One region of the Shewanella sp. 2_MG-2023 genome, then DNA from elsewhere that is predicted to be linked to it. Evidence: predicted binding sites of a transcription regulator. Region 1 holds the regulator's gene; each other region holds the start of a gene.
What was found. The regulator FliA, encoded in region 1, starts transcription of late flagellar genes. The targets are predictions, from matches to a motif close to CTAAAGNTNNNNNNNNNNNNGCCGATA.
Positions count from the first base shown of each region.

Region 2: the regulator FliA is predicted to act here: its motif matches at 4,757-4,783, upstream of Q4600_RS08565 (DUF5610 domain-containing protein).
Region 3: the regulator FliA is predicted to act here: its motif matches at 4,932-4,958, upstream of Q4600_RS09265 (cytoplasmic protein).

Region 1 is NZ_JAUOSO010000014.1:58,202-69,376, forward strand. It holds gene Q4600_RS14540 (ParA family protein) at 1-222, opposite strand, end outside; gene Q4600_RS14545 (membrane anchored protein in chemotaxis locus) at 253-717, opposite strand; gene Q4600_RS14550 (chemotaxis response regulator protein-glutamate methylesterase) at 710-1,888, opposite strand; gene Q4600_RS14555 (chemotaxis protein CheA) at 1,913-4,189, opposite strand; gene Q4600_RS14560 (protein phosphatase CheZ) at 4,206-4,943, opposite strand; gene cheY (chemotaxis response regulator CheY) at 4,958-5,341, opposite strand; gene Q4600_RS14570 (RNA polymerase sigma factor FliA) at 5,385-6,104, opposite strand; gene Q4600_RS14575 (MinD/ParA family protein) at 6,097-6,978, opposite strand; gene flhF (flagellar biosynthesis protein FlhF) at 6,983-8,368, opposite strand; gene flhA (flagellar biosynthesis protein FlhA) at 8,399-10,498, opposite strand; gene flhB (flagellar biosynthesis protein FlhB) at 10,615-11,175, opposite strand, start outside.
Region 2 is NZ_JAUOSO010000006.1:223,333-234,507, reverse strand. It holds gene Q4600_RS08590 (hypothetical protein) at 1-20, opposite strand, end outside; gene Q4600_RS08585 (ABC transporter ATP-binding protein/permease) at 392-2,179, shown strand; gene Q4600_RS08580 (hypothetical protein) at 2,318-2,566, shown strand; gene Q4600_RS08575 (hypothetical protein) at 2,735-2,935, opposite strand; gene Q4600_RS08570 (FMN-binding glutamate synthase family protein) at 3,074-4,555, opposite strand; gene Q4600_RS08565 (DUF5610 domain-containing protein) at 4,830-5,423, shown strand; gene Q4600_RS08560 (ferredoxin--NADP reductase) at 5,464-6,213, shown strand; gene Q4600_RS08555 (Fe(3+) ABC transporter substrate-binding protein) at 6,465-7,484, shown strand; gene Q4600_RS08550 (iron ABC transporter permease) at 7,538-9,169, shown strand; gene Q4600_RS08545 (ABC transporter ATP-binding protein) at 9,171-10,199, shown strand; gene Q4600_RS08540 (Dyp-type peroxidase) at 10,308-11,175, shown strand, end outside.
Region 3 is NZ_JAUOSO010000007.1:154,475-165,649, reverse strand. It holds gene Q4600_RS09285 (TonB-dependent receptor) at 1-2,132, opposite strand, end outside; gene Q4600_RS09280 (DUF3581 domain-containing protein) at 2,455-3,153, shown strand; gene Q4600_RS09275 (RNA polymerase subunit sigma) at 3,444-3,830, shown strand; gene Q4600_RS09270 (lysozyme inhibitor LprI family protein) at 3,930-4,586, opposite strand; gene Q4600_RS09265 (cytoplasmic protein) at 4,682-4,873, opposite strand; gene Q4600_RS09260 (MarR family winged helix-turn-helix transcriptional regulator) at 5,067-5,504, shown strand; gene chrA (chromate efflux transporter) at 5,670-6,821, shown strand; gene Q4600_RS09250 (MarR family winged helix-turn-helix transcriptional regulator) at 6,889-7,305, opposite strand; gene Q4600_RS09245 (cation diffusion facilitator family transporter) at 7,431-8,507, opposite strand; gene Q4600_RS09240 (TMEM165/GDT1 family protein) at 8,910-9,464, shown strand; gene fdhF (formate dehydrogenase subunit alpha) at 9,742-11,175, opposite strand, start outside.

The DNA of each region.
Region 1 (11,175 bases):
AACACCTTCTAGTGTAAGGTTTTTATGAGCCAGGAATATGTCATAAAGTGAGCTGGGAACTTGCTCTGAATCAATACCGAGATAATAACCCAGTGAAGCATGAGGGTCAGTATCAATCATCAATACCCTCTTCCCACGCTTAACTAATGCACCAGCAAGACTGGCCACTGTCGTGGTTTTTCCCACACCACCTTTTTGATTAGCTATTGTCCAAACTTTCAAATCACGCCTCGCCACTCAATATTAATCGCACTATTTATTTTTATTAGCGGTGTCAGTTTCTCGGGTGGTTACCCTAATGCCACCATGTGGCAATGTAATAACTTTTACACCTTGTGCATTTTCAGTGACAGCTTGACTTGAAAGTGCAGGATTTAATGCTTGTTGACTCGTTGAAGAGTTTTCAACAGTATCAGAACTCATTAACTCGGTGCCAGGGCCAAATGCCATAGTGATATCTTCACCTTTTGCGGCTCTGGCGGCCATCGCTTTGGTTTGTCCAGGATATTTAGCTAACCAATTCGCGATTTGTTCTGCTTGTTCATCCGGTACCATTAACAATACTTGGGATGCTTTTAATTCAATAACTTCTGCATTAAGTTCGCGGTTTTTTTTCGCTAAATCAAAATATAAACTCGCTAAGCACACCACTGCAATAACCAATAAAAACACCAGCAACATTTGCTGTGTCGTCATTGATTGTTTTACTCTAGCCACGAGCCGTCTCTTTTATAATCGCTTCTGCCATATTTTCTAATGCAATTGAATGACTAGAAATACCCGCTGATGCGACGGCTTGAGGCATGCCATATACAACACAACTGGCTTCATCTTGAGCCCAAATAGTTGCCCCTGCAGTTTTTAACATTCTAGCACCTTCGCGTCCATCAGCACCCATGCCAGTTAGCACAACCGCCATAACACCACTACCAAAAGCTTTTGATGCTGATGCAAAAGTAATGTCTACACTGGGTTTATAGTTCATATCAGCATTGCCGGCGATGACTTTTAAGCGACCTAAGCTAGCGCTTTTTTCAACCATTAACTGCATTCCACCTGGCGCTAAATAGGCACAACCAGGCTTAAGCATATCCCCTGTTTGGGCTTCTTTTACATTAATTTTGCATAAGCTGTTCAGTCGACTCGCAAAGGCTGGTGTAAATGCAGCAGGCATATGTTGAATCAATAATATGGGGTGTGGGTAATTTGCAGGAAAAGCTGTCAGAATTTTTTGTAACGCTACAGGGCCACCCGTTGATGTGCCAATCAATAAAGCTTTGTATTTTTTGCCGCTCGCCCGAATCGAAGCTACTGAAGCAGTATTTCCCTGATTCGTCGTCGAATTAGCAGTAGATAACTTGGGAGTGATTGATGATTTAAGTGTCGAATTCGCACCACTCAGATTCGAATTAGTCAGTCTTGACGCTGATGAGCTTGTCGTTGAAGTTCCTAGCGAAGATGGGGTAGTTCTCGCCACTGGTTTAAATAGACGACGACGACCTAGTGCTTTAACCCTTTGCTGTAAAAGCTTAATCGCATCATCTTTATTTGATGCGATATCTTCAAAACGTTTCGGTAAAAAGTCTAATGCGCCCGCATCCAATGCATCAAGCGTTGCTTGTGCACCGTCATGAGTTAATGAAGAAAACATCAGTATTGGAGTCGGATTGGCAGCCATGATTTTACGAACGGCAGTAATACCGTCCATAACAGGCATTTCAATATCCATAGTAATAACTTGAGGTTTCAATTGAGCAGCCATATCAACAGCTTCTTGACCATTGACGGCAACACCCACAACTTCTAAGTCAGGATCTTGATTAACAATCTCACTGACTCGTCGTCTAAAAAAACTCGAATCATCAACAACTAAAACTTTAGTAGCCATTTAATTCCTTAAATAATGGAACTTTTACTTCTTACTTTTAGCGTAATATTTTAATAAGCCTGGCACATCTAAAATCAGTGCAATACCGCCATCAGAAGTAATTGTTGCTCCAGCCATACCTGGCGTACCTTGCAACATGCTTCCCAGAGGTTTAATTACCACCTCTTCTTGTCCTATCAGTGCATCAACCACAAAGCCAATTTGCATGGTCCCAAGTTGCACAATTACTACATGCCCTTGCTTTTTATCACCATGAATAAAGTTAGTTTTATTTCGATGTAACCACTGCTCAAGATAAAATAGCGGTACGGCTTTATCACGAACGATAACGGTTAATTGTCCATCTACTACATTTGTTTTAGTTAGATCGAGGTGGAAAATTTCGTTAACGCTTGAAAGAGGTAAAGCAAATACCTGCTTAGCAACATCTACCATTAGAGTCGGCATAATTGCTAATGTGAGTGGAACTTTAATCTCTAAGATTGTTCCCTTGCCCTGAACGGAATCAATATGAACAGTACCATTAAGCTGGGTGATACGGGTTTTAACCACATCCATCCCAACACCACGACCTGAAATATCTGAAATTTCTACTTTAGTAGAGAAACCAGGAGCAAAAATTAAGTTATAAGCTTCGTTATCCGTCATGCGTGCAGCTGAATCTTCGTCTAACACGCCACGACTGATAGCAATTTCTTTTAATTTGTTGGCATCCATACCTGCGCCATCATCTTCAATTTTTAGTAGAATATGATCGCCTTCTTGGCTGGCTGATAAGGTAATGGTACCAGTTCTTGGCTTGCCATTCGCTTCACGGGTAATCGGCATTTCAATACCGTGGTCTACTGAGTTTCTAACTAAGTGAACCAATGGATCAGCGAGTGCTTCGACAAGGTTTTTATCAAGGTCGGTGTCTTCACCAACCATGATCAAATCAATTTCTTTATTGAGCGTACGTGCCAAATCTCTGACAACGCGAGGGAAGCGACCAAACACTTTCTTGATTGGTTGCATTCGTGTTTTCATTACAGCGCCTTGAAGGTCTGCTGTCACTAAATCTAAATTTGCCAACGCCTTAGACATCTCTTCGTCATCACGAGAAATACCTAAACTCACCAAACGGTTACGCACCAATACTAGCTCACCAACCATATTCATAATCTGGTCTAAGCGAGATGTATCTACACGAACCGTAGTCTCACCTTGTGGCATTGCATTTTGTGTTTTCGCAGGTTCTGCTTTTTTCGCAGCGGGCACAGCTTTAGATGCAGGCTCTGCCGCTTTTGCAACTGGCGCTTTACTTGCTGGCGCTTTACTTGCTGGCGCTTTATTAACTGGAGCTTTAGCTACAGGAGCTGGTGCTTTGGGCTCAGCTTTAGCAGGTTCACTTGGTGGGCTGGCTTTAGGTTTACTTGCCTCGACAGGCGGCGTGACCGCTGCTGGTGCAGAACCTTTACCGTGTAACTCATCAAGTAGTTTTTCAAATTCATCATCAGTAATGTCATCAGCATCGACTTTTGGCTCTTCAGCTACTGCTGCAGGCTCATTCTTTGCTGTCGTTGACTGAAATCCACCTGAACCATGTAGCTCATCAAGAAGCGCTTCAAATTCATCATCGCTAATTTCATCGCTAGCAGCACTGTCATTGTTAGGACTTGTGGCATTTACTGTCACACCTGCAACAGGTTCGTCATTGACTGATGTTGGGCTTTTCCCTTGTCCATGTAATGCATCAAGTAAAGCTTCAAACTCACTTTCATCAATATCATCAATGCTACCTGAAGTTCCTGCATCGGAGACAACTTCAGCTTCAGCCGCTGCAACAGGTTGTTCGATAATGGCTTCAATGAACTCTTCCACAACTTCAGATTCAGTCTCAACAACTGTCTCAGAGATTTCAGAAGGAAGAGGCGCACCAGAACTCAAAAGCTTAAGCTTTTCAAGTAAAGCGGGATCTGCATCATCTTGCGGCTGGCCTTGCTGAGTTTGCTCAAACATACTATTGATAGCATCAACAGCTTGGAGAATGATATCCATTAACTCTGCGTTTACTTGACGCTTACCGGTTCTCAGTAAATCAAAGGTATTCTCTGCTTCATGACAAACGTCGACCATAGGGCCCAAGCTTAAAAAACCTGCTCCACCCTTTACTGTGTGGAAACCTCTAAAAATAGCATTAAGTAAATCAGCATCATCAGGATTATTTTCAAGAGCGACGAGTTGCTCTTGTAGAAGCTCTAAAATTTCACCAGCTTCAATCAAAAAGTCCTGGAGTATCTCTTCATCAACATCAAAAGACATTAAATTTGACTCCTAATTAGAAACCCAGACTTGATAGCAGATCATCAACTTCATCTTGGCCTGTTACCACGTCTTCACGGGTTTCAGCATTCAAGATGGGACCTTCTGCTTCAATTTTATTGTCATCAACGACCCGTGTTGAGTCTGCTGCGCTTTCGCCAAAAATAGTGAGCATGGAGACTAAATTGCTCTCAACTTCTCTGACTAAATCAATAACACGACGGATCATTTGGCCAGTTAGATCTTGGAAATCTTGCGCCATCAAAATTTGATTGAGCAATTCCTTTAATCTACCTGAGTCATGCTCGCTATGAGACATGATATGTTGAACCTCATGACACAGAGATTTAAATTCGCTTAACGCGATGTCTCTACGCATCAATTTGTCCCACATGGGTGTGACCGATTGAATGTTATTAATTATTGTATCGGCCAAAGGTAAACATTCTTCAACTGCATCCATAGTTTTATTTGCAGCTTGCTCTGTCATATCGATAACAAAGTTTAATCTTTCTTTTGCGTCAGGTATTTCAGTATTGGCAAGTTCGGCTAAACGGGTATCAATTTGGAACTCATTTAATGAACTATGAAGTTGACGTGTCAACTTTCCGACTTCATCAAATAAATCCCGCTGAAGAGGCGCTGATAAGTCACGAATGACTTCATCAGCTTGTTCTTGTTGGCCATCTTCAAGCAGTTTTACGAGTTGCTTTGCTTGTTCAAGGTCGATCAGCCCTGATATTGCTGCCTGCATAACTTATCCTTAGCTTATGCTAAACGTTCAAATATTTTATCGAGTTTTTCTTTTAACGTTGCAGCAGTAAACGGTTTTACTACGTAACCATTCACACCCGCTTGCGCTGCAGCAATAATCTGTTCGCGTTTGGCTTCTGCAGTTACCATTAACACGGGTAAATGCTTGAGTGAATCATCAGCACGAATCGCCTTAAGCAAGTCAATACCTTGCATGCCTGGCATATTCCAGTCAGTTACAACAAAATCAAATTCGCTTTTTTGTAACATTGGTAAGGCGGTTGAGCCATCATCTGCTTCTTGGGTATTGTTGAATCCCAAGTCTCGCAACAAGTTCTTGATGATACGTCTCATTGTTGAAAAGTCATCAACAATAAGAATCTTCATATTCTTGTCCAAGGTTTCCTCCGGTGAGCTCATACACTGTGCTCTATATTAATAATTATACCTGTGTCCAATGCTTGAGTTTGCCTTTAAGACGCAGCATTGCCTGACTTAATATCTGGCTAACACGCGACTCGCTGACCTCAAGAATGGCACCGATTTCTTTTAAATTTAATGCTTCGTCATAATATAGCGACAAAACTAACGCATCTCTTTCGGGTAATGTTGTAATTGCTTCAGATAGTGCTGATTTAAATTGCATTTCAGCAAGTGACTCAAAGCTCTCATCAGGAGTAGACTCTGCTGTTACAATCACATCTTCAGATACACCAAGATCTTCAATCCCGATGATCTTCCCCACTGAAACATCATTTAGAATATGATGATACTCTTCAAGAGTCATCTCTAATTTTTCAGCAATTTCAATATCTTTTGCATCACGGCCGAGCTCTTGTCCTAATTCATCAATAACCTGGGCAACACGACGTTGGTTACGATGTACAGAACGAGGAACCCAATCACCTCGGCGGATTTCATCAATCATTGAACCACGAATTCGGATGCCAGCAAAGGTTTCAAATTTAGCCCCTTTACTGCCATCAAACTTCGATGATGCTTCCAATAACCCCATCATCCCTGCTTGTAATAAGTCATCCAATTGCACTGATGCTGGCAGCCTTGCCAACATATGATGAGCAATTCTTTTTACCAACGGAGCATACTGTTCAACAATTGAAGTTTTATTATCAAACTGAGTATACGCAGCGGCTTTATTCACTCGTTGAATCCTCTTGTTGATCTTTACGTTGAACTAATCGTTCGACAAAGAACTCAAGATGGCCGCCTGGCTGTTGAGGAACAGGCCAGCTCATAATTTTATTCGCTAAACCATGATAAGCAATCGCTGCAGGTGACTTAGGAAAAGCTTCGACAACCAATTTTTGTTTACGAACTGATTTTCTTAAATTTTCGTCAAATGGAACCGTAGCAACTAATTCTAAAGCGACATCCAAGAATCTATCCGTCACTTTACTGAGTTTGGCAAATAATTCCATGCCTTCGCGCAAACTTCTGACCATATTCGCCACAATTTTAAAACGAAACACGCCATGTTCACGACTTAGGATTTTAATTAAGGCGTAGGCATCGGTTATTGATGTCGGTTCATCACAAACAACAATCAACACATCTTGTGAGGCACGGGAGAAACTCAGCACCATATCCGAGATACCAGCAGCGGTATCGACAATTAAGATATCGAATTGAGTTTTCATTTCACTGAAGGCGCGAATTAAGCCCACATGCTGAGCTTGTGTAAGCTCGACCATGGCTTGAGTCCCTGAAGTGGCAGGCACAATGCCAATACCTTTAGGGCCACGGACAATAATATCGTCCAACTCTGCTTCGCCAGAAAGTACATGGGATAAATTGCGTTCTGCTCGAATACCTAGCATCACATCAACATTTGCTAAGCCTAAATCGGCATCGAGTACTAACACTCGTTTACCTTTTTCAGCGAGCGCAACAGCGGTATTAATAGACACACTGGTTTTACCCACGCCGCCTTTGCCGCCACTGACTGCAATTACTTTTACTTTATCGTTATTTGGTTGATTCATCATACGTAAACCACTTGCTTGATCTCTGGTCATATTGTTACTCGAATGCATAGGCCATGTCATTTGACCACGCAGTGTCATGTGACGTTTGAGGTTTGGTGTCGTTTAATGCTGCTAACGCTTGTTTTGCGAGCATAAGCGTATCAGCAACTTGCATATCTTCTGGAACACGTTGACCATCTGTTATATAGCTTAATGGTAACCCATTTTGAATCAATACACTTAATGCGCCAGCAATCGAAACCGATTCATCTAATTTGGTCAAAATCACCCCAGATAATGGGATTCTTTTAAAATGCTCAACAGCATCTTGTAACACTCTTCTTTGAGAGGTTGCAGACATGACTAGATAACTTCTAATCGGTATTCTTGTATTTGCCATTAAATCATCTAACTGCTGATAAAGGCGCATATCACGCTGCCCCATCCCAGCTGTATCTATTAATACTAACTTACGATTCTTAAACTGGTAGAGAATTTGTTCTAATTCAGCAAGATCGTGAGCTTGTTTTACTGGACATCCCATTATTTTGCCATAAGTTGCCAATTGCTCATAGGCTCCAATACGATAATGATCTGTAGTTATGAGTGCAACCTGCTCTGGACCATGATGTGCTGCAAATCTTGCCGCTAATTTAGCCAGCGAAGTCGTCTTACCAACACCTGTTGGACCAACAAATGCCACCACGCCACCAGTACGAACAATATCATCACCTTGGTTATCTAATAAGTTCGCTAAACTCTGAGGTAACGCTCTCACTAAATCTGCAGGCGTATATTGCTGACTTAAGCCTGCCAATTTCGCCGCTACAGCAGGAGAAAACTCTGCATTAATTAATTTACTTTCTAGCATTGCCCCAACGGGGTCAGTGCGCTTTTTCTGGTCTTTCATTAACGAAGATACTTGATGAGTTAACAACCCACGCAAAGAGGCCATTTCTTCTCGCATTGCTTCAATTTCAGCAGACTGACTTTTATTCGATGTTCTTGGTTGGGCAAATTGCTGTTGTTCAATTTTAGGCTCAACTTTCGCTGTTTTTGTATCTTGTAATTGTTTGGCCCAATCGGGTAACTCAGGTTCTTCAACTCGCTGCGACATTTGTTGCTGCAAACGATTATGCTGTTTTTCAAGCAAAGCCTGTAGTGAATCAGCTGCAGGAGGTGGGCTTACCTTGGTTTGCGCTTTCACTGTTGGCTTATTTTGCCCTAGTGAGACTTGATCATCACTGACATTCATAAAACCAGGTACAGGTGAATTTACAGCAACGTCCGCTTTAGGCTCATCGTAGTCAACTGCCGCAACGATTTCTATTCCACCCGTTACTTTTTTATTCGACATAATAACGGCATCAGATCCCAAGGTTTCTTTCACTTGAGCTAATGCTGAACGCATGTCTTTGGCAAAAAATCGTTTAATTTTCACTACGCACCTCTTTCAAACAGAAAGTCATCGCTATTGCCCTACCGCAGATACTATGCGTATTTGCTTTTCATCAGGTATTTCTTGGTAAGAAATAACCCGTAAATTCGGGATAGTATATTTAACAAATCGTGACAGCGTTGACCTTAGCATACCTGATGTCAATAAAATGGCTGGTTGTCCAACCATTTCTTGCTTCTGAGAAGCGTCTAATAATGACTTCTGCATGCGTTCTGCAAGGCCTGGTTCGATATTTGGCCCTTCACCGCCTGTCGCCTGCATAGACTTGTGCAACATCTGTTCCAACTCTGGTGCCAATGTAATGACAGGTATCTCTAATTCAGGCCCAGATATTTCTTGAACAATCATTCTCTTCAATGCAATACGCACTGCAGCGGTTAATACTTCTGTATCATTACTCTTTGTACCGTATTCTAACAGGGTTTGCACAATTGTGCGTAAATCACGGATAGAAACACCTTCATTTAGAAGGTTTTGCATCACTTTAACCACAGAACCCAATGGCATAATATCTGGAATAAAGCCATCAACTAACTTAGGCGAGTTTTTACCTAACATATCCATTAACTGCTGTACTTCTTCATAACCCAGTAATTTAGCCGCATTGTTAGTCAATAGTTGGCTGATATGGGTCGCGACAACTGTTGCCGTGTCTACCACGGTATAACCTAAGGTTTGAGCATGTTCGCGCTGCTCTGGCGCTATCCACACAGCTTCTAATCCAAATGCAGGATCTGTTGTTTCAATGCCATCAAGCTTGCCATACACTTGCCCAGGATTGATCGCGAGTTCACAGTCATGGCGAACTTCAGCCTCTCCAACCACTACTCCCATTAACGAAATACGATAACAGTTAGGTGATAAATCAAGGTTGTCGCGAATATGCACCGCTGGTACTAAGAAACCTAATTCTTGTGATAATTTCTTACGTACACCTTTAATACGACCTAAAAGCTCACCACCTTGACCTTTATCCACTAACGGAATAAGGCGGTAACCTACTTCAAGCCCGATAGTATCGACATGTTGAACGTCTTCCCAGCTGAGTTCTTTAGGCTCTGCATCCTTAATTTCTGCTGGGCTTTTAACCGCTTGCTCAAGCGCTGCGGTTTTGTTGTCATTATTTCGCTTATAAATCATATATGCAGCAAAGGCTGTAATAAAAGCGAACGTTAAGAATGCAAAATGAGGCATTCCAGGCACGATACCCATGACAAACAATACGCCTGATGCAATCGCCATTGACTTATGGCTGACAAACATCTGGCTTATCATCATGCCGCCCATATCACCCGATTCATTTTGACGGGTCACCATCAATGCTGCAGCGATTGATAACAGTAGCCCAGGGATTTGAGCGACTAAGCCGTCACCAATGGTCAATAAAGTGTAGATTTCAACAGCACTGGAAAAATCCAATCCATGTTGAACCATACCGATCACAAAACCACCGAGAATGTTAATCACCAAAATCATGATACCCGCAATGGCATCACCTTTAACAAATTTTGATGCACCATCCATCGCACCGTAAAAGTCAGCTTCTTTAGTCACTTCAGCGCGGCGTACGCGAGCTTGATCTTGCGTTAATGTGCCAGCATTTAAATCGGCATCAATTGCCATTTGTTTACCTGGCATGGCATCCAATGTAAAACGGGCGCTCACTTCAGAAATACGGCCAGCACCTTTGGTAACAACGGCAAAGTTGATGATAATAAGAATCAGGAAAACCACTAAACCTACAGCGTAGTTACCACCAATAACCACAGAGCCGAAGGCTTCAATGACTTTACCTGCGGCATCACCACCGTTATGACCTTCCAATAACACGATTCGGGTTGAGGCAACATTGAGTGCCAATCTAAGTAGCGTTGCGACTAACAGAACGCTGGGGAATGCGGCAAAATCTAATGGTCTATCAGAATAAATAGCGACAAGCAGTACAACGAGTGCTAAAGCAATGTTGAATGAAAATAAGATGTCCAACAAAAAGGCAGGCATGGGCAAAACCACCATACCGAGTGCTGCAAGCACTAATAATGGCGTACCTATACCTTTAAAAGTACTTAATCTAACTTGTTTAACTTGACCTAATGCTGCTTTTACATCCATCAGTAGGAAACCTTTATAGTAATATTCTTGACGCTGACAACAGTAAAATGCAATTACTAAGCCAAAAGAATAGTTTCAAAAGGGCCGCTGGGTTAATTGAAGGTTTTGTAAACGATTTAGTGTTTTAAATCATCAGGGATAGGTTGATTGATTGGCACGGGCTTAGGTCGCTTGCCCCTACCTTTTTGATACTGCTTGAGCTGGAATACATATGCCAAAATTTGTGCGACTGCAGTGAATAACCCTTCAGGCACTTGTTGGTCAATTTTCGTCGTATGGTATATAGCACGTGCTAAAGGTGGCGCCGACACAATAGGTACTTCGTGCTCTCTGGCAATTTCACGAATTTTAAATGCGACATCATCGATGCCTTTCGCAATTAAAAAAGGCGCAGCTGACTGACTAACATCGTATTTAACCGCTACAGCATAATGTTCAGGGTTAACCACAATAACATCTGCATTTGGTACTTCAGACATCATCCTTTTGTTGGCCATCTCGTGCTGCATTTGTCTAATTCGACCTTTTACTTCAGGTTTACCCTCAGTGTCTTTGTATTCATCTTTGACTTCTTGCTTGGTCATTTTCAATTGTTTATTGTGATTCCATATTTGAAATGGCACATCAATCACCACAATAAATAGCATTGAAGAACATAACAGAATAAACATCCATAC
Region 2 (11,175 bases), on a different contig from region 1:
ACTTTTGCTGCGTCTAACATGTTACTTCCTTTGAACTGGGAAAAAATGTTAATGGCCAGTATAAATCGCCAAAAAGTATCCATTAAAGAGTATCAAATTCTTTTTAGTTGCTGAACTAGAAACACGAGAATAATTGCTTATTTAATGAAATATTTTATATAAAATATCCTTTTATACTACCAATTCGTAACATTGGTAAGTCTAAAGTATTATTCGGTGGTCAATTTTTCAATATAATACGCTTACATTCATGTTGAACAACACTAAGGATTCTCACTGTTTATTGATATTAAATAGAACTTACCTCAAGCAAAAAGTGTTAACTTATTGTTGATGTGATGAATGTAGGCCAATGTATTTTTGAAGCGCAAGTATTTATGGGTGGAAGTAAATGAGACCGTCAGCGTATTTTGATGGACCAGTAGGCAAGCTAAACTGGAAAGTGGTGAGATTATTATGGCCTTACCTATTTGAATTTAAAGGGCGTATATTTTTAGCTATGTTGTGTCTGGTGATTGCTAAACTTGCCAGCGTTGGGCTTCCTTTCATTTTAAAAGACTTAGTTGATAGTTTAGATGGCCAGAAAACAGCAGCAATTGTTGCGGTGCCAGTCGCACTTGTTATTGCTTATGGCTCAGTGCGATTTTTGAATGTCATTATAGGTGAAATTAGGGATACGCTTTTTGGCCGCGTGACTGAACGTGCTATTCGACGCTTGGGTTTAGCTGTATTCGAACACCTACACAGGCTGGATCTCGATTTTCACTTAGATCGCAGAACAGGTGGCTTATCTCGTGATATTGAGCGCGGCACCAGTGGTATTAGCTTTCTAATGCGCTTTATGGTGTTCAATATCGTGCCGACGTTATTAGAAATCACTTTAGTGATCATTATTTTCTTTTTCAATTATGGTATTGGTTTTGCGCTCATAACCTTGATTGCTGTAGTGGCCTATATTGGTTATTCCATTTTGGCGACAGAATGGCGAACGGGTTTTGTTCGAGATGCCGCTAATGCAGACTCTTTATCAAATACTCGTGCGGTAGATAGTTTATTGAATTATGAAACGGTTAAATACTTTAATAATGAACGCTATGAATCTGAACGTTATGATTCGGCGTTAGATCAATGGGAAGTCGCTAAACGTAAAAATAGGCTGTCATTATTTGCATTAAATGCAGGACAAGCCTTAATTATCGCAGTGGCAATGACCTCGATGATGTGGCTTGCAGCGTCTGAAGTGACCGCGGGCAATATGACCTTGGGTGATTTCGTATTAATTAACGCTTTTATGATGCAGTTATTCATCCCACTTAACTTTTTAGGTTTTGTTTATCGAGAGATCCGCGGCGCATTAGCCAATATTGAACGTATGTTTGGTTTATTAGATAAAGTCCCGAGTATTCAAGATACTGCAGGTGCGTCTGAAGTGGTGCCAACAAAAGGCGAGCTGCGTTTCAATAATATTTGTTTTAATTATGATGAAAGACCGATTCTCAATGAGGTAAGTTTTACCGTTCCTGCAGGTCAAAAAGTGGCGGTAGTCGGTGAAAGTGGTGCGGGTAAATCAACATTAATTAAACTGTTATTTCGTTTTTATGATGTTGATAGTGGCTCGGTAACGATTGATGGAAAAGACATTAAACAACTGACTCAGCAAGCACTACGTCAATCGATTGCGATAGTGCCGCAAGATACCGTGCTATTTAACGACACGATTTATAATAATATTTTATATGGTAGACCTTCAGCGAGTGATGAAGAATTAAAAGAAGCGGTAAAATTAGCTAATTTGAGCGACTTTATAGAGTCGCTGCCAAATCAATGGCAAACCAAAGTGGGTGAGCGAGGTTTGAAGCTGTCTGGTGGTGAAAAACAACGAGTCTCTATTGCTCGCGCGATTTTAAAATCTGCCCCTATCCTAGTGTTTGATGAAGCGACTTCATCTTTAGACAGCAAGTCTGAACAGGCTATTTTAACAGCGCTTAAAGTCGCAGAAAAAGGCCATACAAGTTTAGTTGTTGCGCACCGACTATCTACTATTATTGATGCTGATAAAATTGTCGTGTTAAGCCAAGGGAAAATCGCAGAACAAGGCACCCATCAACAGCTTTTACTACAAAATGGCGTCTATGCAAAACTGTGGCGAATTCAAAATGAGCAAACAATCACACTTTGATGTGCAGCTTGTAGACGTTTTCTCTCTTTGATAGTGCAGTTTTTGTGTATAATTAGCTTTAATTGCCTGGAAAGGATTGAGATCGTTTAGGTAAATAGGAAATTATCAGGTAATTAAGCCTAAAAATGGAGGTCGTTAGTGCAAAACATTTCTTTAATAGCAGCCTTAGAGGGTACACAACATAAAGTGACCACGGATTGGTTTGCGATTATGGCGACGCTGGAAAAGCGAGAAATGAATCAAGATGAATTGCAGTCTGTCTATGATGAATTATGCGCAGGTTTGATTGTGACTACCCGTGGACTAACACTCGCAAAAATAAATGATAACGATAGCGAAGATAGTTTATTGAAAGCGGATGATAGCGCGGCAGATATTTTGGTATAAACTTCTGTCGATAAGCCTCATGAGCAAACGGGCTTATTTAAAGACGTAAAAATGAAATTCACATAAAAAAAGCAATCCTTAGGATTGCTTTTTTATTGCTGAAATTGTCTCTAATTAGCTTAAAAGACTATTTTTTAGACTATCTGTTTTGAAACTATCTGTTTTAAACTATCTGTTTTTAGACCAGCTATGACAGACCATCTTAATCATTGAATTTGGGTTAGCATCTTCCGTTAATCTGGTGATTTGTCCTTGTTCGAAACAGATTTTCTCGCCTTCAATTTCAGATAGCTTTTCGCAGTTGCTACAAGTTAACGAAATTGCTTTATTCGTTCTGTTAGCCGTCATTATTGAGTTTTCTGATTTCAAAAATAAGTCCCTAGGAATGTGCTCTACATCACAATTTTACACCTAAATTAACAATAGTCCAAAGATATTCGTTGTCAATATATTAGCAAAAAGTCTAGTAGTTTTTGCTAAAACGTCATTTTATGTCTTTTAATAAAACTAATACTGTTGATAAAACTTATCTAGGGAGATAGAAATGCCACTCTCTGTAACGATTCTTGCATGCTGGCGAGTTAACTGCCTAGGCTCACTGACCCCACAAGAGTGGGCAATAATTTTTAAATCATGATGCAAAGAGCGATTATAGTTAGCCACTCTTGCTGATTTATTATGGGGATCTAACCCTTGTTGCAGGTGTTTATTATGAGTGGTGATCCCAGTAGGGCAGGTATCCTTATTACATTGCAATGCTTGTATGCAACCGAGTGCAAACATATTACCCCTCGCTGAAGCGATAAAGTCGGCGCCTGTTGCTAATGCCCATGCCACCTGAGAAGGCAGTACCATCTTGCCACTGGCAATGACTTTTATTCGTTGCTTTAAGCCTTTTTGCCTAAATAAATTAATCACTATCGGTAAGCTTTCTTTTATGGGCAAGCCAACATGATCCATTAAGGCTTGTGGCGCCGCGCCAGTACCACCTTCAGCACTATCTAAGGTGAAAAAGTCAGGTGCATGCTCTATTCCACGGCGGTTAATTTCAGCACATAAATCATTGAGCCATTGCTCGTCACCTAATACCGCTTTAATACCAGTAGGCTTACCGGTTACATTGCGAACGTGGCAAATCATATCAATGATATCGGCGACACTATTAAACTCTGCATGGCCATTTGGGCTAATAGAGTCTTGTCCTACAGGTATACCTCGAATGTCAGCAATTTCTTTGGTAACTTTTACCCCTGGTAAAATACCGCCTTTGCCCGGTTTAGCACCTTGGCTTAATTTTATTTCAAACATTTTTACATTATCGTGGGCTGCTATAGCAGTTAGCTTTTTGTCATCCAGTTTGCCGTTTTCATCTCGAACACCGTATTTGGCTGTGCCAATTTGAAACACTAAATCACAATGGCCCTTTAAGTGATGTTCACTTAATCCACCTTCTCCAGTATTGAGCCAGCAACCTGCTTGCGCTGCGCCATGGGACAGTGCCGTCACTGCGGGGCGTGATAAAGCACCAAAACTCATGGCCGAAATATGACAAATTGTGGATGTTTGGTAGGGGATCTTACATTCAGCGCCAATGGTAAGAATATTGTCTGTATGTTCATCTGAGTCATACTTGGGAAATGCAGCATTCAAAAACATCACAGTACCAGTCTTGTCATGTGTTTGGGTTGAACCGAATGAAATGGTGCGATCAATATTTTTAGCAGCACGATATATCCAGCTGCGCTCTGCACGGTTAAATGGTAGCTCTTCACGATCTTGAGCAAAGAAATATTGTCTAAAAAACTCACCCTGTTTCTCGAATAAATATCGAAAGCGGCCAATTACGGGGTAGTTATGTCGAATCGCCTGCTTTGTTTGTACTTTATCGACGATATACATATAAATAACCGCGATAACACCGAAAGCAATACAGGCTAAAAATAACCCAGTAAATATCTCTAATCCGACAATAAACCAATGTGGTTGCATTTTTGTTCCTTAAAAATGTTCAATGGATAACCGTGACAAAACTTAGCATCGTTTAAGCTGAATGCTATTCGTAATATTGTTTACTTTTTGACTTAATTGATTATGGATGAAGCTAACCCATTGTTCTAGCCTCATTTTCATCTTCAGATATTCGTGGCTCAGTTTTCTTCGTGAAAATGGTTTACCGATTAAAGCTAAAAGCTTAAGTTTTTAATTATGTTGCCGATAAAATAAGCTAACCTGAAATGTAATTAATCGTTAATTGGAGCTGGTGATGGAGTTATATAATCCGACGCAAATGAATGCTAAATCGAATCGTCAATCACCGCCTGAACAGGCGGCGGACAAATTGAATTCAAAGCCAATAACTGAGACTACTGAAATAAAAAAAACTTCAGTGAATGAAATAAGCCGCGAGTTGAAAAATAGCAGTATTTTAGCGGCACAAGAAAAGGTCAGTATTGCAGCGGGCGATCAATCGATGGCATTGCTATATCGCGCTGCAATTGATGCGATAAATATTGAGCTTGAACCTACAATGGGTGAAAACGCGATACAAAAAGCAGCAGAAACCGATGTTGATTATTCGCCAGAAGCGACGGCAGAGCGTATAGTCAGTTTTGCGACCAATTTCTTTTCGGTGCACCAGCAGCAGAATAGCCAAATGGAGTTTTCTGAACAATTAGATACTTTTATGGACAAAATTTCTGGTGCTATCGATCAAGGCTTTAAAGAGGCAACCGAGATATTATCGGGTTTGAAAGTACTTGAAGGTGACATTGCAGCAGGGGTCGAACAAACCTATAGTTTAATTCAGGCAGGGCTTGAAACCTTTAAACAAAATACAGCACCGCCGCAAGTTGAATGAATACAATCGATTTCTTCATCTAAGATTCAAGGAATAGCTTATGTGGACAACGGGTACCGTCATTGAACGTATTGAATGGAATGAGAAGTTATTCTCGCTACGCATCAAAGCAGATGTAGAACCATTTATTGCAGGACAGTTTATCAAGCTGAGTCAAATTCGTGATGAGAAACGTATTGCGCGTGCCTATTCAGTGGTCAACCCACCAGGGAAAGACTATATCGAAGTGTTGGCTGTTGCTGTAGAAGACGGACAGCTTTCCCCAGATCTTCAAGCACTGAGTATTGGTGACACAATTGAAGTGAGCACCAAGGCGGCTGGCTTTATGACTTTAGATGAAATTCCCACCGGCGCCTTACAAGGGCCGCATCTATGGTTTTTAGCGACAGGTACAGCTGTTGGGCCATTTATTTCTATGATGGAAACAGCAGAACCTTGGCAGCGATTTGATAAAGTGGTGCTAGTGTATGGTGTTCGCTTGATTGAAGACTTAGCCTATTTACCACAGTTAGAAGCATTAAAAGCTAAATACCCAACCCAATTCATATTTATTCCGTTAGTCACCCGCGAAGCATATAGCGGTGGTTTGTCATGTCGAATTCCTGATGGATTACAAAGCGGTATTCTTGAACAGACAGCTGGAGTTGCGCTTAATCAAGATAATTCTCAGGTGATGATTTGTGGCAATCCTGGAATGATTACCGATGCGCAAACAGCATTAATTGAAAAAGGTTTAGTGAAGAACTTACGTCGAGCCCCTGGCCAAATCACCGTTGAAAAATATTGGTAATCTGCCTTGAACAAGCTGTATGACATCTAATTTATGCAGCTCTTGGGATATGATTTATTGCTTATAAATACATAAATCCCCTTGGTATTCAAAGATGGATTCATAAACAACACTTGCTCCTTTAGCAGCGATCTATTATCCTTTCGCAACTGATAATTATTATCATTTCCATAAGCAATCACTCACTATTTTGTTACATATATATTTGTGACAAGGTGAAGTGAGTTATGCAACGCCAAGGAGAATTTGGAATGAAGTCGTTTAAAAGTCTAGCATTGTTAGGTTTAGCTACTGTGTCATCAATGGGATCAATGACTGCTACAGCAGCTGAAGATCTTACTGTTTATTCATACCGACAAGCTTTTCTTGTTGAGCCGATTTTAGAAAAATTCACCCAGGATACAGGCATTAACGTCAATGTCGTATTCGCTAAAGATGGTATTGCAGAGCGTATTGCTCGTGAAGGTCGTCTTTCTCCTGCTGACGTTGTACTCACCTCTGATTTTTCGCGCCTTATGGAATTGGTCGAAAAAGACTTAGTTGTTGATGTTAACAGTGACACGCTTAACAACAATATTCCTGAGCAATATCGCTCACCAGAAAATGACTGGTATGCGCTGACTATGCGTGTTCGTAATGTTTATTCTTCTAAAGACCGTGTCGGTAAGCTTGATCTAAGTTATGAAGATTTAGCCTCTGAAGAGTACAGAGGGAAAATTTGTACGCGTAGCTTCAAACACCCTTATAACATCGCATTAGTTGCATCAATGATCGCTCATCACGGCGAAGCTGAAACTAAAACTTGGCTTGAAGGTGTTAAAGCCAATTTAGCGCGTAAGCCACAAGGAAATGACCGAGCACAAGTTAAAGCGGTGAAAGAAGGTTTATGTGATATTGCTATCGGTAACAGCTACTACTTCGGTAAAATGATGTCAGATCCTAAGCAAAAGAGCTGGGCTGAAGCGGTATATATCAATTTCCCAAATCAGCAAAACCGTGGTTCTCACATCAATGTTTCAGGTATGGCACTCGCTAAGTTTGCACCAAACAAAGATAATGCGATAAAATTAATGGAGTTTTTATCGTCTGATGTAGCTCAAAAATCTTACGCAGAAGTGAATATGGAGTATCCGGTTAAAGCGGATGTGAAGCCTTCTGAAATGGTAGCCTCTTGGGGTGACTTCAAAGCTGATAGTCTTCCAATCTTTAAGCTAGCAGAAAACCATCAAGCAGCAGTGAAGCTACTTGATGAAGTAAAATTTGATCTGTAAGGATGCTTTATTACGCCGCATGATAATCATGCGGCACTGACTGGAAAGTATTTATGATCTTAGGCTTAACCAGAAGCTGGTCGCTCGCTGGTTATGCGATTGCGGTAATATTAATATTGCCGCTTTTTGCACTTTTAGTACAAGCAACATTCCCTGACGAAGCTGTTTTTAGTCATTTAATTGATACCGTACTTCCAACCTATATCAGTAACAGCCTGTTGCTCATGTTGCAGGTTTGTCTCGGTTCTTTAGTCATTGCTGTTCCTGCTGCTTGGTTAGTGGCGAGGTGTGACTTTCCTGCTCGTCGATATTTTCAATGGGCATTATTACTGCCCCTAGCAATGCCCGCTTATATTGTTGCGTATGTTTATACCGACATGCTTGACTATGCAGGCCCCGTGCAGCGCATGTTAAGGCAAGTGTTTGGCTGGACCTCCCCTCAAGATTACTATTTCCCTGATATTCGTACTTTAACTGGTGCAGCTATCATGCTGTCATTGGTGTTATTCCCGTATATCTATTTGCTGGCTCGCACCGCTTTTATGGAGCAATCTTCGAGCTTATTGCACGCCTCACGTATTATGGGCTGTAGTCCTTGGCAAAGTTTCTGGCGATTAGGTTTACCGATGGCAAGGCCTGCGCTAGCCGTTGGCATGGCATTAGTTGCCATGGAAACGGCTGCTGATTTTGCCACTGTAAGCTACTTTGCTGTGCCAACACTTACCACTGCTGTATACGATACTTGGCTAGGGTATGGCAGCCTTTCAGCGGCAGCAAAATTATCAGCAATCATGCTATTGGTCATATTCGCTATGGTGGGTTTTGAGCGTTTTGCCCGTCGTAAACAAGAGTTATTCCAAAAACAATCAAGGTTAACTGAGTCTGATCGCTATCACCTTAAAGGCGTTAAAGCTTGGGTGTCTTTTGGCTATTGCAGTTTACTTATTGTGTTGGCTTTTTTACTGCCATTTATGGTGCTTGCGGGTTATGCCATCGACTATTTCGATGAAAGCTGGAACAGTCGTTTTTGGCAATACAGTTTTAATAGCTTATACATTGCCGCTGTTGTGAGCTTTATCTGCGTTGTTTTAGCCTTACTGATGATGTTTATTAGGCGAGTGAGCCCGCGTAAAAGTGACATTTTACCTTCTCGGTTAAGCAGCACAGGTTACGCGATCCCTGGCACCGTATTAGCTATCGGTGTGTTAGTGCCATTAACCTATCTTGATTTCGCGATTAATGATATTTATGACTATTTTGATGCCCGTGGACCAGGCCTGCTATTTACCGGCAGTGTGTTTGCGTTGATTTTTGCTTTCTGTGTTCGCTTTGTGGCGATTTCAATCGGGAGTATTGAAAACAGCTATAAACGCATATCGCCTTCATTAGATATGGCCAGTATTACCATGGGGCAAAAGCCACGACAGTTATTATGGCGCGTGCACTTACCTTTACTGCGTAAAGGTATATTTGCTGGCGCGTTACTGGTCTTTATCGAAAGCATGAAAGAACTTCCTGCGGCATTATTACTACGTCCTATTGGATTTGAAAACCTTGCGACCCATGTTTTTCAATTCGTTTCAGATGAGCAACTCGAACATGGTGCTTTAGCTGCTATTGTGATTGTAATTGTTGGGCTTATCCCGTTGATTTACCTAAACCGTTCATTGGAGCAAGAGAGCTGATATGTCCACATTGACCATTCAAAATGTAAAAAGTGACTACCAAGGACAGGTGATTCTCAAAGGATTAAATCTGACTTTAGAACAAGGTGAAATCGTGGCTCTTTTGGGCCCCAGTGGTTGCGGTAAAACGACATTGCTTCGCGCGATTGCCGGACTGCAAGCCATTAGTGAAGGCAGTATTGCTATCAATGGTCAGTCGCTAAGTGCTGACGGTGTGTTTGTCCCGAGTGAAAATCGCGGCATTGGAATGATATTTCAAGACTATGCGTTATTCCCACACTTAACCGTGAGCGACAATATTCTTTTTGGAGTAAAAGACTTAACTGCAAAAGAACGCAGTGAACGCCTAGAAGATATGTTGCAACTGGTTAAACTTGAAGGGTTAGGTAAGCGATACCCTCATGAATTATCGGGTGGCCAGCAACAACGAGTGTCGATTGCCCGCGCGCTGGCTTATCAGCCAGAACTGCTATTACTCGATGAGCCTTTTTCAAATATTGATTCGCAAGTACGTAGCGAAATGATGTTAGAAATTAGGCAAATCCTTAAGCAGCGTAACGTTAGCGCAGTATTTGTTACTCACAGTAAAGATGAAGCATTTGTATTTGCTGATAAGTTAGCTTTATTTAAAGAAGGCGGCATTGTTCAGCATGGGTTAGCTGAAGAGCTATATGCTGAACCTATTGAGCGTTATGTGGCTGAGTTTTTAGGCGAGGGCAACTATTTAACTGTTACGGTTAAAAGCCCAACTCAGGTCTCTTCGGTTTTAGGGTTAATTGAGAGTACTAAAACGTTAAACCTCGCGCTTAATAGCCAAGGTGAATTACTGCTACGACCGCAACAAATTGATTTACAACCAGCATCTCAAGGGCATGGTGAAATTGTCGAAAGGCGTTTTCTGGGTACAATTTGTCATTATTGGGTTAAAGTAGGGTTACAAACGCTCGAAGTGAGAAGTCAATTAACTGCATTGAAGCTTGGTCAGAAAGTGAATTTATCCATATCGGCACACCCTTTAGTGATATTTTAGTGACCTAAGTCTAAATTGGTTAATTATCGTATAGAGCATAAGGAATAAATTGCTCAACTACCTTACAATATTAGCATCTTATTATTGTCAAAGGTGGTTGATTCCAACATGGAAACACAGAATATGCCTCGCGAACAGTTAGGAGTTTGTGCTGAAGGAAATTTGCATAGCGTCTACTTGATGTTTAATGCAAATGACGGCGTTGAAGCTCAACTGCGTCCTTGTTTAGCCAATGTAGCCCAATATATTTATGAGTTATCAGATCAATATGCAGACAGTGCCTTTAATGGTTTTGTCGCTATTGGTGCTAACTATTGGGACACTATTTATGGTGAACAGCGTCCAGCTCAATTGCGTCCATTCCCAGCGATGCAAGAGGGGAATCGTGATGCTCCTGCCATTGAGTACGATTTATTCATGCATATCCGCTGTGATCGTTATGATATTTTGCATTTAGTTGCCAATGAAATTAGCCAAATGTTTGAAGGTTTGGTTGAGCTAATTGAAGAAGAACGTGGTTTCCGTTTCATGGATAGCCGTGATTTAACAGGCTTTGTTGACGGCACTGAAAACCCGAAAGGGCGTAGTCGCCAAGAAGTTGCGCTAGTCGCTGATGAAGATAATCAATTTAAAGGCGGCAGTTATGTGCATGTGCAAAAATATGCTCATAATTTAAGTAAGTGGAATCGCCTACCACAGAAGAAACAAGAAGATATTATCGGCCGAACAAAGCAAGATGATATTGAATATGCTTCTGAAGATAAGCCATTAACCAGCCATATTAAACGCGTTAACTTAAAAGACGCTGATGGTAAGTCAATGGAAATCCTACGTCAAAGCATGCCGTTTGGTTCATTAAGAGAGCAAGGGTTAATGTTTATCTCGACTTGTAGCAAGCCAACTCATTTTGAAGAAATGCTTCGCAGTATGGTGCACGGTGATGGCCATGGTAACCATGATCATTTAATGCAATTCA
Region 3 (11,175 bases), on a different contig from region 1:
GAGAAGATAGAGCCATGAATACGGGTTGTCATATAGGTTTCATCAAATAAGTTATCCACGGTTAAGTAGACTTCTGATGCATCATTAATAAAGTAGCGTGCAGATAAATCTACAATGGTTTTGTCAGCAATTAACTGCTCTGATGGAATTGTTCCTTGACCAGCTACTGTGCGCATATCTGACGTGTAACGGCCGGCAATCGTTACTTGCCATGATTCTGCTTGTACACCTGCAGAGACAAATAGTTGGTTTTCAGGAAGGTAAGGAAGTTCGTCACCTTTTTCTACATCGCCCCATGATTCAAAATCTGAGCTAAAGCTGTTTTGGAACTCTGCACTGGTGTAGGTGTATGCCATTTTAACAGGGAATGATATTTCGCCCGTTTGATTAAACTCATAACCTAAGCTCAGTTCTAAGCCTGTGACTTCAACTTCACCTGCATTGTACTGATTGCCAATGTTGTCATCATCACAACCTTGCGCAGCGGTACAGTTACCGTGCATGTTGCTGTAGTCACTGTAAAACACAATTGCTTCTGAACTTAATGCGCCAGTGTGGTAACGAAGACCAGCTTCGTAGTTCCAGCTTTCTTCCTCTTCACCATCATCATTACCAGGCGCTGAAGGTGCGAAACCTTTCTGTACACCAGCAAGCACAATTAAATCTTCAGTGATCTGATAAGTTGCTGCTACTGATGGTAATAAAACATCAAAGCTGTTACTGATATCTTTATCTGGCGCACCTTCACGGCCTGGATTTGTTTTACCCCAATCACGACGTTGAGTCGTCACATCTTCATAACGAAGGCCCGCAGTAATGGCTAAATCACCTAAAGTAATTTGGTCTTGAACATAAAGTGCAAACGCTTCAGCACTATCGATACGGTTTGAGTCAGTACCGGGCGTGCCGCTGTCAGTTAGTGACATCACTTGGTTATTATTGAGCTCGTAAGTATCAACCCACTGGAAACGATCCATTTCATCTTCGTGATAACGAGCGCCAAATGACAATTCATGATCACCTAGCAACCAATTTAATTCAGTTTGAATGCCTTGAGATAAGTACTCACGGTTGTTTGCCTTAACTTGAACATCAATAGGTGATGAAGAAGCCGGAGCTCGGTCAAAATCTGCAGCAGCTTCTATTCCGCCGCTATTTAAGCTTTGACCATCAACCTTTGAGGTTTTATACCAGTTACGAGCAAAGTTATTGTAATAAGCAGTTGTTGCTAATGTCACAGTGTCACTGAAATCAATAATATGGTTCAACTGGATCTGTTTATGATCAGTCGTCATTTCATCTTTTTGCGATGCAGAGTAACGAGTAAAAGGACTGCTGTTATAGTCTTCTTCGGTTAAGCCCATATAAGTTTCATTTGAGACTTCATCTGAGTACTTTAATTTTAGCTCAACACGTTGTTGATACTTTGCATCTTCGCTACTGTCGATGCTAATTTTTGCTAATGCATCATTCTTGGTAAAACCGGTATCACCGCCGACACCATTAATATCGCGGAAACCATCTGCTTGATAACGATAAACTTCGGCAACTGCGCCAACTCGCTCACCTTGTCCGCCAGCATGAGCATGTAATTTAGCAAAGCCATCTTGCCCTGCAGCAACATCGATTCCACCCGATAATTCTTCTTGAGGGATTTGGCGAGAAATCATATTAATAATACCGCCAGTAGTACGAGGACCATATTTAAGCGTAGAGCCACCTTTCATTACTTCTACTGTCTGCATTCTTCCTGATGTCGGGAAGTAATAAGCAGCAGGTGAAGCGTAAGGAGCTGGAGCCGCTAAAACACCATCTTCCATCACAGTAATCTTCTCAGAACGATTTTGACCAGTACCACGCATCCCAATGTTAGGACGCAAGCCGTAGCCGTCTTCCTCTTGAATGTACACACCAGGTACAGATGCTAACGTACGCATAATATCTGTGTACTTAAAATTCTCTATTTCAACGTCGTTGATAACATGGGCACTACCAGGCACATTGTTAACAGGATTTGAACTACCAAAAATGGAGATTTGCTCCATTGTGGCGTTTTCAGCAGCGGATGCTGCAAAAGTAGTTAATAGAGCACTAGCTAGAATGCTGATACGAAGGCTGTTGCGCTGGGTCATACGGTTCTCCAAAGACGACTTGTAAGTAAAATGCAAATAGCAATTGTTTCTATTTGTATCTTAATTGTCGTGAAGTTTACTTAAATGAACATTAAAATCAACATTTACTTAACTGTGATTAACGATTGCGCTGCTTTTGAGCTTTGGATTAAGATGGATGCGATCAAGGTCACATTATGTTTTCGGTCAATCATTAACTTTAATGTTGTTAAATGAGTCATCGGCTGAGTGTTTTGGGATTTTTCTAGTACACTCGGTGCAAATAAAAAAAGCCCAGCTCGACGAGAGAGGGATTTCTTTCACGATTTAAGAATGGATGTATATGTTTTTGTCACCTTATTATGCCAAGCAAGATCAGAGCGTGTTTATTTCAGCCCAACAAGCGAGTGACTTTGCAAAACACGTCGCTGAAGACTTTAACCCTATTCATAATGTCGGTGCCAAACGTTTTTGTGTCCCTGGTGATTTGTTATTTGCCTTAGTGTTAACTGAGTTTGGTTTAAGCCAAAACATGCAGTTTAAATTTGCCGGTATGGTTGGCGATGGCATCGAGCTTGAGCTAGATAAAGATGCAGGCGAGAAGTTCAGTATCTGTGATACCAAAGGTAAAGAGTATTTACACATCGAACGCCAAGGCGAAGTTTGTCAGTGTGATGTGCAAACTGCGGCTTTTATTAAAAGTTATGTGGCTTTTTCTGGGCTTAACTTTATTCATGTGTTGGTGCCTATGATGAAAGAATACGGCATGATGATTAATCCAACGCGACCATTAGTGATATACGAAAGCATGTCGTTTCATTTAGACACGTTTGAGTTCACTGAAATGAGCTTAGAGTTAGTAGAGCAGCACATGGAGATTAACGGTAAGCGTGGTGATGTGACATTGCAATTTGCATTAAAAAGCGAAGGCAAAGTGATCGGCAGTGGAGTGAAAACCTTAGTGTTAAGCGGACTACGTGAGTATAACGAAGAACAAGCTCAACAGATGTGCCACACTTATGAAAGTAGTAAGCTAAATTAATAAGCTCATCAGCGTTATTGATGATAAAAAGCAGCTAATAACGCTGCTTTTTTTATGCTTAAAATCTGATTTTTGTGTTTGAAATATAGCTTTATGTAATATATTTGTGAGCTATATTTGTGAGATTAAGTGGAGTAAACCTTGTGTCATTTACCATTATTCCATTCGTAAAAGGTGATATTCCTTTTTTACGCTAAAATTAAGGTAGGCTATACAATATCAATATCAATGACATTGCGAATGATAACAATTGCAATGTGACGACATTAATTTCCGCTTGAGGCATTCAAATGAAAAAATTATTACTGGTTTCACTGACTTTTTTTGCTTTCTCTGCAAGCGCAAATATCATTTATGATAAAACAGGCGTAGACGATAAAGACTTTGTGTATGACGAGCATCAATGCACTGAAATGTCACAGCAAGTGCAAAAAAATAGCAACTCTCGTGGCGTGGTAAGCAGTGCTGCTAAAGGTGCAGCTGTAGGCGCTGCAGGTACTGCGATTGCAGGTGGCAGTGGTTCTGACGGTGCTAAAATCGGCGCAGGTGTTGGTGTTGTTTCTGGCTTACTGGGTGGCTCACGTGATAGACGCGCAAACGAAGCAAATTATCAGGCAGAAAAAGAAACCGTAGTACGTAATTGTATGGCTAATCGTGGTTACACTATTTTAAATTAACCACTTATCGCAACAGCGTTTCTGTAGAATAACAATGAAAACCATGTCATATGACATGGTTTTTTGTTTTATGGTTTTTGGTTTTATCTCGGGGTGATATTAATGTGATTTGCAGTTGAGATCGGCTTGCGCATATTGGCTGAAAGTCGCTTCACTTTGATGAGTCCAAAAGCTAAAGTTTTGCCCTTGATACTTTGCCCCTGATGCCGTGCGGGTTAACAAGGCTAAATTCGTCGCGTTAATATAATCGGATGTAGGCGAAACCGTGAGCATTGCTGCGGGAATTGCTGTGTCATTATAAAAATATGCCGTTACTTTGGTTAACGTATCATTTGCTTCAAGGCCGCATTCATATTGAATGGGTTCAGGTACTTCAAATTCACCTGCAGCAATTTGTAATTCAGTTAATCGTGTTTCATAAGACGATTGCACGCATTGCTTAATTTGTTCCGCTTTCCAGCAATCATCGCGACCTTTAATCCAACCTCGCTGAAAAGCCTTCACATGGGCTATTTCTTCGCTGCTAATTTGATTGATCACTTTTTGATATGTTGCATTGATTTGCATATCTAGCTTGGCAAGTTGATTGTCCTGACAAATTAACACTTCAACTTGGCTTTTGGCCTTTTGACAATCAAAAGCGGGGGAGACGGCGTCAGATGCATTAACTGAGCACGATAAAAATAAAATTGAAAAAGCGAGAGTTGAAAGTCGTGAAGTCTGAATACGCATAATTGTTTGCATTGGTGTCAACATTGTTATCAACATCCTGTTCTAAATAACTCATAGAACAAATCATAGCGTATTCAGTGTTTATTAGTACTGTTTTAAAGCGGGAGTATTCATTCAACTTACGCTTTGGTGTTGATGATGTGTCCAGCATTGCCAACAGGTTGAGGCTCAGGTTGTGCAGCTTCAATTAACTGCATTGCCATTTGTCCTTCCACTTTTTGTTGGTTTTTAGCCATCACAGCCACTTTTAAACTACTGCCAGAATCAATATTAGTTGGCATTGATGATGGTGCATTGATAGATAAAGACATGGGTATTCACTCATAAGTTGCGGCTATACAATACGACATGTAGATAGCAGTATTTTGTTATCGGCTGAAACTGGAAAAACTATAGACTATTTTTTGATAATTCGACAATCTGGATATTAACTTGTGCGCAATTAAATATGTTAAGATAGCGCCATAGGTTTGTATCATTCATTTTATCGAGAAAGGAGTCACCATGAGTCAGAAAATGGATCCCTTGGCGTTAGAGAATCAAGTTTGTTTTGCTATGTACAGTGCAACGAATGCGCTCATTCGAGCTTACCGTCCCTTGCTTGATCAATTATCTCTGACTTACCCACAATATTTAGTGATGATGGTGTTGTGGAAAGAGTCGGGCATTAGCGTGAAAACATTAGGTGAAAAACTGCATTTAGATTCAGGAACCTTAACGCCGTTATTAAAACGATTAGAAACTAAAGCATTGGTTATTCGTGATCGTAATAAAGACGATGAACGTGTTCGCGTACTGCATCTCACAGAAGCGGGCAAAGCCTTACACCAACAAGCGAAAAGCATTCCTGAATTAATGCGTTGTAAAGTGGGTGGTGATGCAGAGCAATTGCGTCAATTAAAACAGCTTTGTGAAAACGCGCTAATGAATCTTAAAGATTAAATTGATTATCTCTATGTCATAAAAGTTAAATTAAACTGTCATATAATTAGCGTGAAAGCATCTTTAGTCTCAATCGCACTGACTTTATCTAGCTCACCCTTATAAAGTCTGTCGCCGTTGTACTGATGCAAAACAGTATTTAAGCGATATGGAAGTAGTTTAATTATGTGGCAGATTTTTACTCGATTCTTAGCATTAGGTTTTATTAGCTTTGGCGGCCCAGCTGCACATATTGGCTATTTTAGACAGACCTTTGTTAATGAGCTGAACTGGCTTGATGATAAACGTTATGGCAGTTTAGTGGCGTTAAGCCAATTTATGCCAGGACCTGGTTCCAGTCAGGTTGGTTTTGCTATCGGATACCACCGTGGTGGTCTTGCGGGGGCGGTTGCTGCATTTGTTGGCTTTACCTTACCTTCTTTTGTTTTACTCTTTCTGCTTGCTGTAACCAGTGCTCACTGGCTAGAAACCCAAGTTGTTTCTGGTGTGATACATGGTCTTAAATTATTAGCTGTCGTTGTCGTTGCAGATGCCACCCTCGGCATGTTTGGTCAGTTCTGTCAGCGTAAAACAGCGCGAGTGCTCATGGTTGGCACAGCAGTAAGTATTATGTTGTTCCCGTCATTACTAACCCAAATTGTGGTGTTACTGATAGCAGCGATTATCGGTGTGATGGTACTGACTAAAGGCGCGAATATTACCCCAGATAACACGCCGATTAAATTGAACTATGCATGGCTTTCAATATTTATTGTTGGTCTACTGGCGAGCTTTTACTTTATTAACCAAACGGGCACTTTAGGTCAGGTTTTTGCGCAGTTTTATCAAGTGGGCAGTTTAGTTTTTGGTGGCGGGCATGTTGTGCTGCCATTACTTGAAGCCAATGTGGGTGAAATGGTCAGCTCAGATCGCTTTCTAACGGGTTATGCGCTGGCGCAAGCGGTACCTGGCCCAATGTTCACTTTAGCCACTTTTTTAGGGGCTGACTTATGGTTAGAGCAGCCGATACTCGGCGCACTGGTTGCTACGATAGCGATATTTGTACCAGGTTTCTTATTAATGCTAGTGGGCTTAAAAAGCTGGCATGCCATTAGTGAAAGGCCAGCAATTTCAGGCGCCATTTCTGGGGTAAATGCTGCCGTTGTCGGCTTATTGTTTGCCGCGCTGTATAGCCCTGTATTTACTTCAGCAGTGGTAGAACCGCTTGATATGGCATTGGTGTTAACGGGTTTTGCGGTGCTTAAAACATGTAAACCAAACATTGTGTTGTTGGTGTTAGGTTTTGCTGTGACTGGCGCCTTGGTGAGCTTTTTATAGTGCTTATTTGAATCCCGCCAAATCTTTTATCTCTGGGGCTATAGTCGATTTTTCTATTGCTATAGCCTTAAAATTCTTGATTCATTTTCTCTAAGCATGCCAGTAATACAGTTGCTTGTTCAGGGGCAACATGACGAGTTAAGTCGTTCATTAAGTCAAGGTGCAACTGGTTGTGCTGTCGATGAATTTTATCACCAGCATCAGTGAGTTTGATAACCGTTGAGCGGCCATCCTCAGGGTGAGCACAGCGTTCAACCAGATTAAGACTGACCAACTTATCCACTTGAACTGTTAAGGTGCCTGTTGTAATACCAAGCTTTTGGGCAAGCTCTTTCATTCTTAAGGCACCGTGAATACCAAGCACTTCAATCGTATGAGTTTGTGCCAACGAGTAACCCGTTTCCTTTACAACGGATTGCTCCCAAGAAGACATTTTGTCATAAAATTCAGTAATGGTTTGATTCAGCTTTTCAATATCGTTCATGTGATAACTCATAAATACATTCAATCTATTCGCTCAATTGGCAGGCTTAATCAGCTTAGTTAATCGACCTAGTTAATCGACTTAGTTAATTAGCCATTTAATTAGTCATTGGATTAGTCATTGGATTAAGCCATCTGATCAGTCATTTGATCAGGTAATGGATGAACTTCAAGTGTCAGATGATTGATTTTATCAAATTGACTCAGCAAGGTCTTATATTCATCGATTGAAATATCATTTTTTGTCGACACTAAGGTAATTGCTGCTGAATAATGATGACCACTGATTTTCCAAATATGGAGATCTTTTACTTCAGCATAAGGTGCTAAGGCCGCTTTAATTGACTGGCGATATTCCTCATTAATATTCTCATCTAATAAAATAGGACTGGTTTGCTTCATCAAGCCTATGGTCCATTTAGTAATCACAAGTGCGCCGACTATTCCCATAACAGCATCTAACCAATGCCAGCCATAAAACTTACCGAACACCAATGCAACAATCGCTAATACCGACGTGAGCGCATCAGCCATTACGTGCATGTAGGCTGCGCGTAAATTATGGTCATGATGTTTTTCGCCATTTTCATGAGAGTGTCCATGAGAATGTTCATGGGAATGCTCATCTGTTTTGCTATGGTCATGTGAGTGGCTATTGTGATGATTTTTTTCATGGCAGTGTTTGTGCGAGAGCTTATCAGCCTGTTCATGTGAATGCTCATGAGAGTGCCCGTGTGAGTGCCCGTCGTGATCATGATGGTGGTGGTCACCCAATAAAAATATACTGGCGACATTCACGGCCAAGCCGATAAAGGCCACAATGATAGCCTCATTAAATTGAATCGTATGAGGATTAAATAGTCGACTTACCGATTCAACTATCATCAGTAATGCCACAACACCAAGGACAATAGCACTGGTATAGCCGCCCAACACGCTGACTTTACCAGGCCCAAAAGAAAACTTATCACTGTGAGCATGCTTGCGTGCATAACGATAAGCAAACAAGGTAATACAAAAAGCGGCGGCATGGGTGCCCATGTGCCAACCATCAGCTAGTAGTGCCATCGAACCAAAAACCGTACCAGCAATAATCTCAACCACCATGGCTGTGACTGTGAGTATTAATACGTAAAGGGTTCTTTTCTCCCCTGAACTTTTCTGGGCATTAAAATCGTGATGATGCTCGACTGCAAAATTCAAAATGACACCTTAGTTTGATTATCAAAGTATTTTGGTAACTTACCTTGGCTATCAAACTAAATCAATGTCGCAAGGCCATTTTTGAGCGAGAGTGACATAGTGACGTTACATCACAATTATCTTATTTACCGTAATTGCGACTCTTGCAAAAGATACTGACAATCTTTACACTGCCGCTGTCTTTGGGGAGTAACTTGCCGCTCACATTACTGAGTCGGTTTGTTCGTCAACATAATTGATGCAAAATCATCATGGCGTTCAAGATTTCATTCCTAGCTCAATGATGGTTAATTGTCGTTGACTGAAAAATTTAGTGAGACCATAGACAATGATCACAACCCGAGGTGGGGAGTGAGCGTTGTCTTAGGTTAAACATAATCCCCACCTCTATAAGAGACCTTTTTGAGCGTTTTAGCCATATCCATAACGACCGTTGCTCTAGCAGAAATCGGAGATAAAACTCAGCTTTTATCGCTACTGCTTGCGAGTCGATACCGAAAACCAATCCCCATTATTGCTGCTATTTTTTTAGCGACCATAGCCAATCATGCATTAGCGGCTTACCTTGGTGTTGTGATCGCAGACTACTTAACCCCACAAGTATTAACTTGGGTGGTTAGCATCAGTTTTCTTGCTATGGCCGCTTGGGTGCTTATTCCTGACAAGCTCGATGATGACGAAAAAATTTCCAATCGTGGCCCCTTTGTCGCCAGCTTTATTGCATTCTTTATTGCTGAAATCGGTGATAAAACCCAAATCGCGACATCGATTTTAGGGGCGCAATATGCCGATGCATTATTGATGGTGATATTAGGGACGACGATCGGCATGCTGATTGCCAATGTTCCTGTGGTGCTCATCGGTAAGTTGTCGGCTGACAAGTTACCTTTGACAGCGATAAGAAGAGTGACAGCGGGATTATTTTTATTGCTAGCGGTTGGAACAATACTTGTCTAGCACAGATTGTTTAGTGCAGCTTGTTCACTAATAGCTGTTCACTGATGTTCGTTTAGTACAGCTTGTTTAGTTCTGCTTGTTCACTAATGTTTGTTTAGTTGTATAGGTATACCAAGAGGGTTTACCTCTAGGCGCCCGATGTTAAAAAGCTGGCGATTAAAGCTTGATAAAGTGAAGCTGTGGTCGCCAGTAAAATATGGCTACCACAGCTTTTAAAGTCCTTTTAACTTCAAATCACTATTTATTTCCAAGTGCTACCGTTTTGTCACCTGAAAGCTTATACCGCTCGTGCAACTTGAGCTTGAGCTAACTCAGCTTTAACTGCACACACTTTAAACTCTGGGATTTTAGCCACAGGGTCAATCGCATTAATAGTGAGCTTGTTCGCTGCGGCTTCAGCAAAGTGGAACGGCAAAAATAGCACCCCAGCTTGAGCACGCTTAGTCACGAACGCTGCAATTTCCAACTCGCCACGTCGGGTAGACAGTTTTAACATATCGCCATTACTGACGCCCAATTGCTCAGCATCAAACACCGACATCATCACTCTTGGCGTACCTAATATATCTAACCCTTGGGTTTTACGACTCAAAGTGCCTGTGTGGAACTGCTCCAATAAGCGCCCAGTGGATAACACTAATGGGTATTCATCACAGGTGGTTTCAGCAGGACTGCGGTGGGTGACTGCCGTAAACAAGCCTTTACCTTTAATAGGCGCAGTTTGATGTAATACTCTGGTGCCTGGGTGTTGCTGATTGGCACACGGCCACTGAATGCCTTTGCTTGGTTTGCCTTGGTCATCATTGTTGAGTCTGTCCCATGTGATCCCTTGATACTGCGGGGTCACTTGGTTTATCTCGTCAGTGATGGCTTGCTCGTTAGCGTAATCCCAATTAGCGCCCATTTTATTGGCAATAGCATGGATGATTTTCCAATCTTGCTTGGCAAGACCTGGTGGAGTTAATACAGGTTGTAAGCGCTGTACTCGGCGCTCAGTATTAGTGAAGTGACCTAGTTTTTCAGCAAATGATGCTGCTGGTAAAACAATATCCGCTAACTGGGCAGTTTCGGTTAAGAAAATATCTTGCACCACTAAGAATGGGATTTTTTCCAGTGCTTCTAATACGTGTGCTTGGTCGGGATCGCTAAGCACTGGGTTTTCACCCATCACATATAACGCATCCACTTGATCGTGACTGATTGCATGCATCACCTCGGTAGCCGTTAAGCCGACATTAGGCGAAAGAGTCGTGTTCCAGTGTTGTTCAAATTTAGCTTGTACCGCTGGGTTATCCACTTTTTGATAGCCAGTGTAATATTGTGGCAACGCCCCCATATCACAAGCGCCTTGCACATTGCTTTGACCCCGAAGTGGGTTAATACCAGCACCCGCTTTACCAATATTGCCACAGAGCATTTGCAAGTTAGCAATGGCAGTAACATTGTCATGGCCTGAAGTATGCTGGGTTATCCCCATGGCATAGTAAATAGCAGTTTTCTCTGCCGTACCGATTAATTTGGCCATTTTGGCAATGTTATCAGCGCTGATGCCGCAGACTTTCGCTGCAGTTTCTAAGGTATATTCAGGGCGCATCACAGTATCGATAACAGCCTCAAAACCTTCTGTGTGCTGTGCAATATATGCTTTGTCATGCCAGTCGTTGCGAATTATCTCAGCCATAATCGCGTTGATTAACGCCACATCACTGCC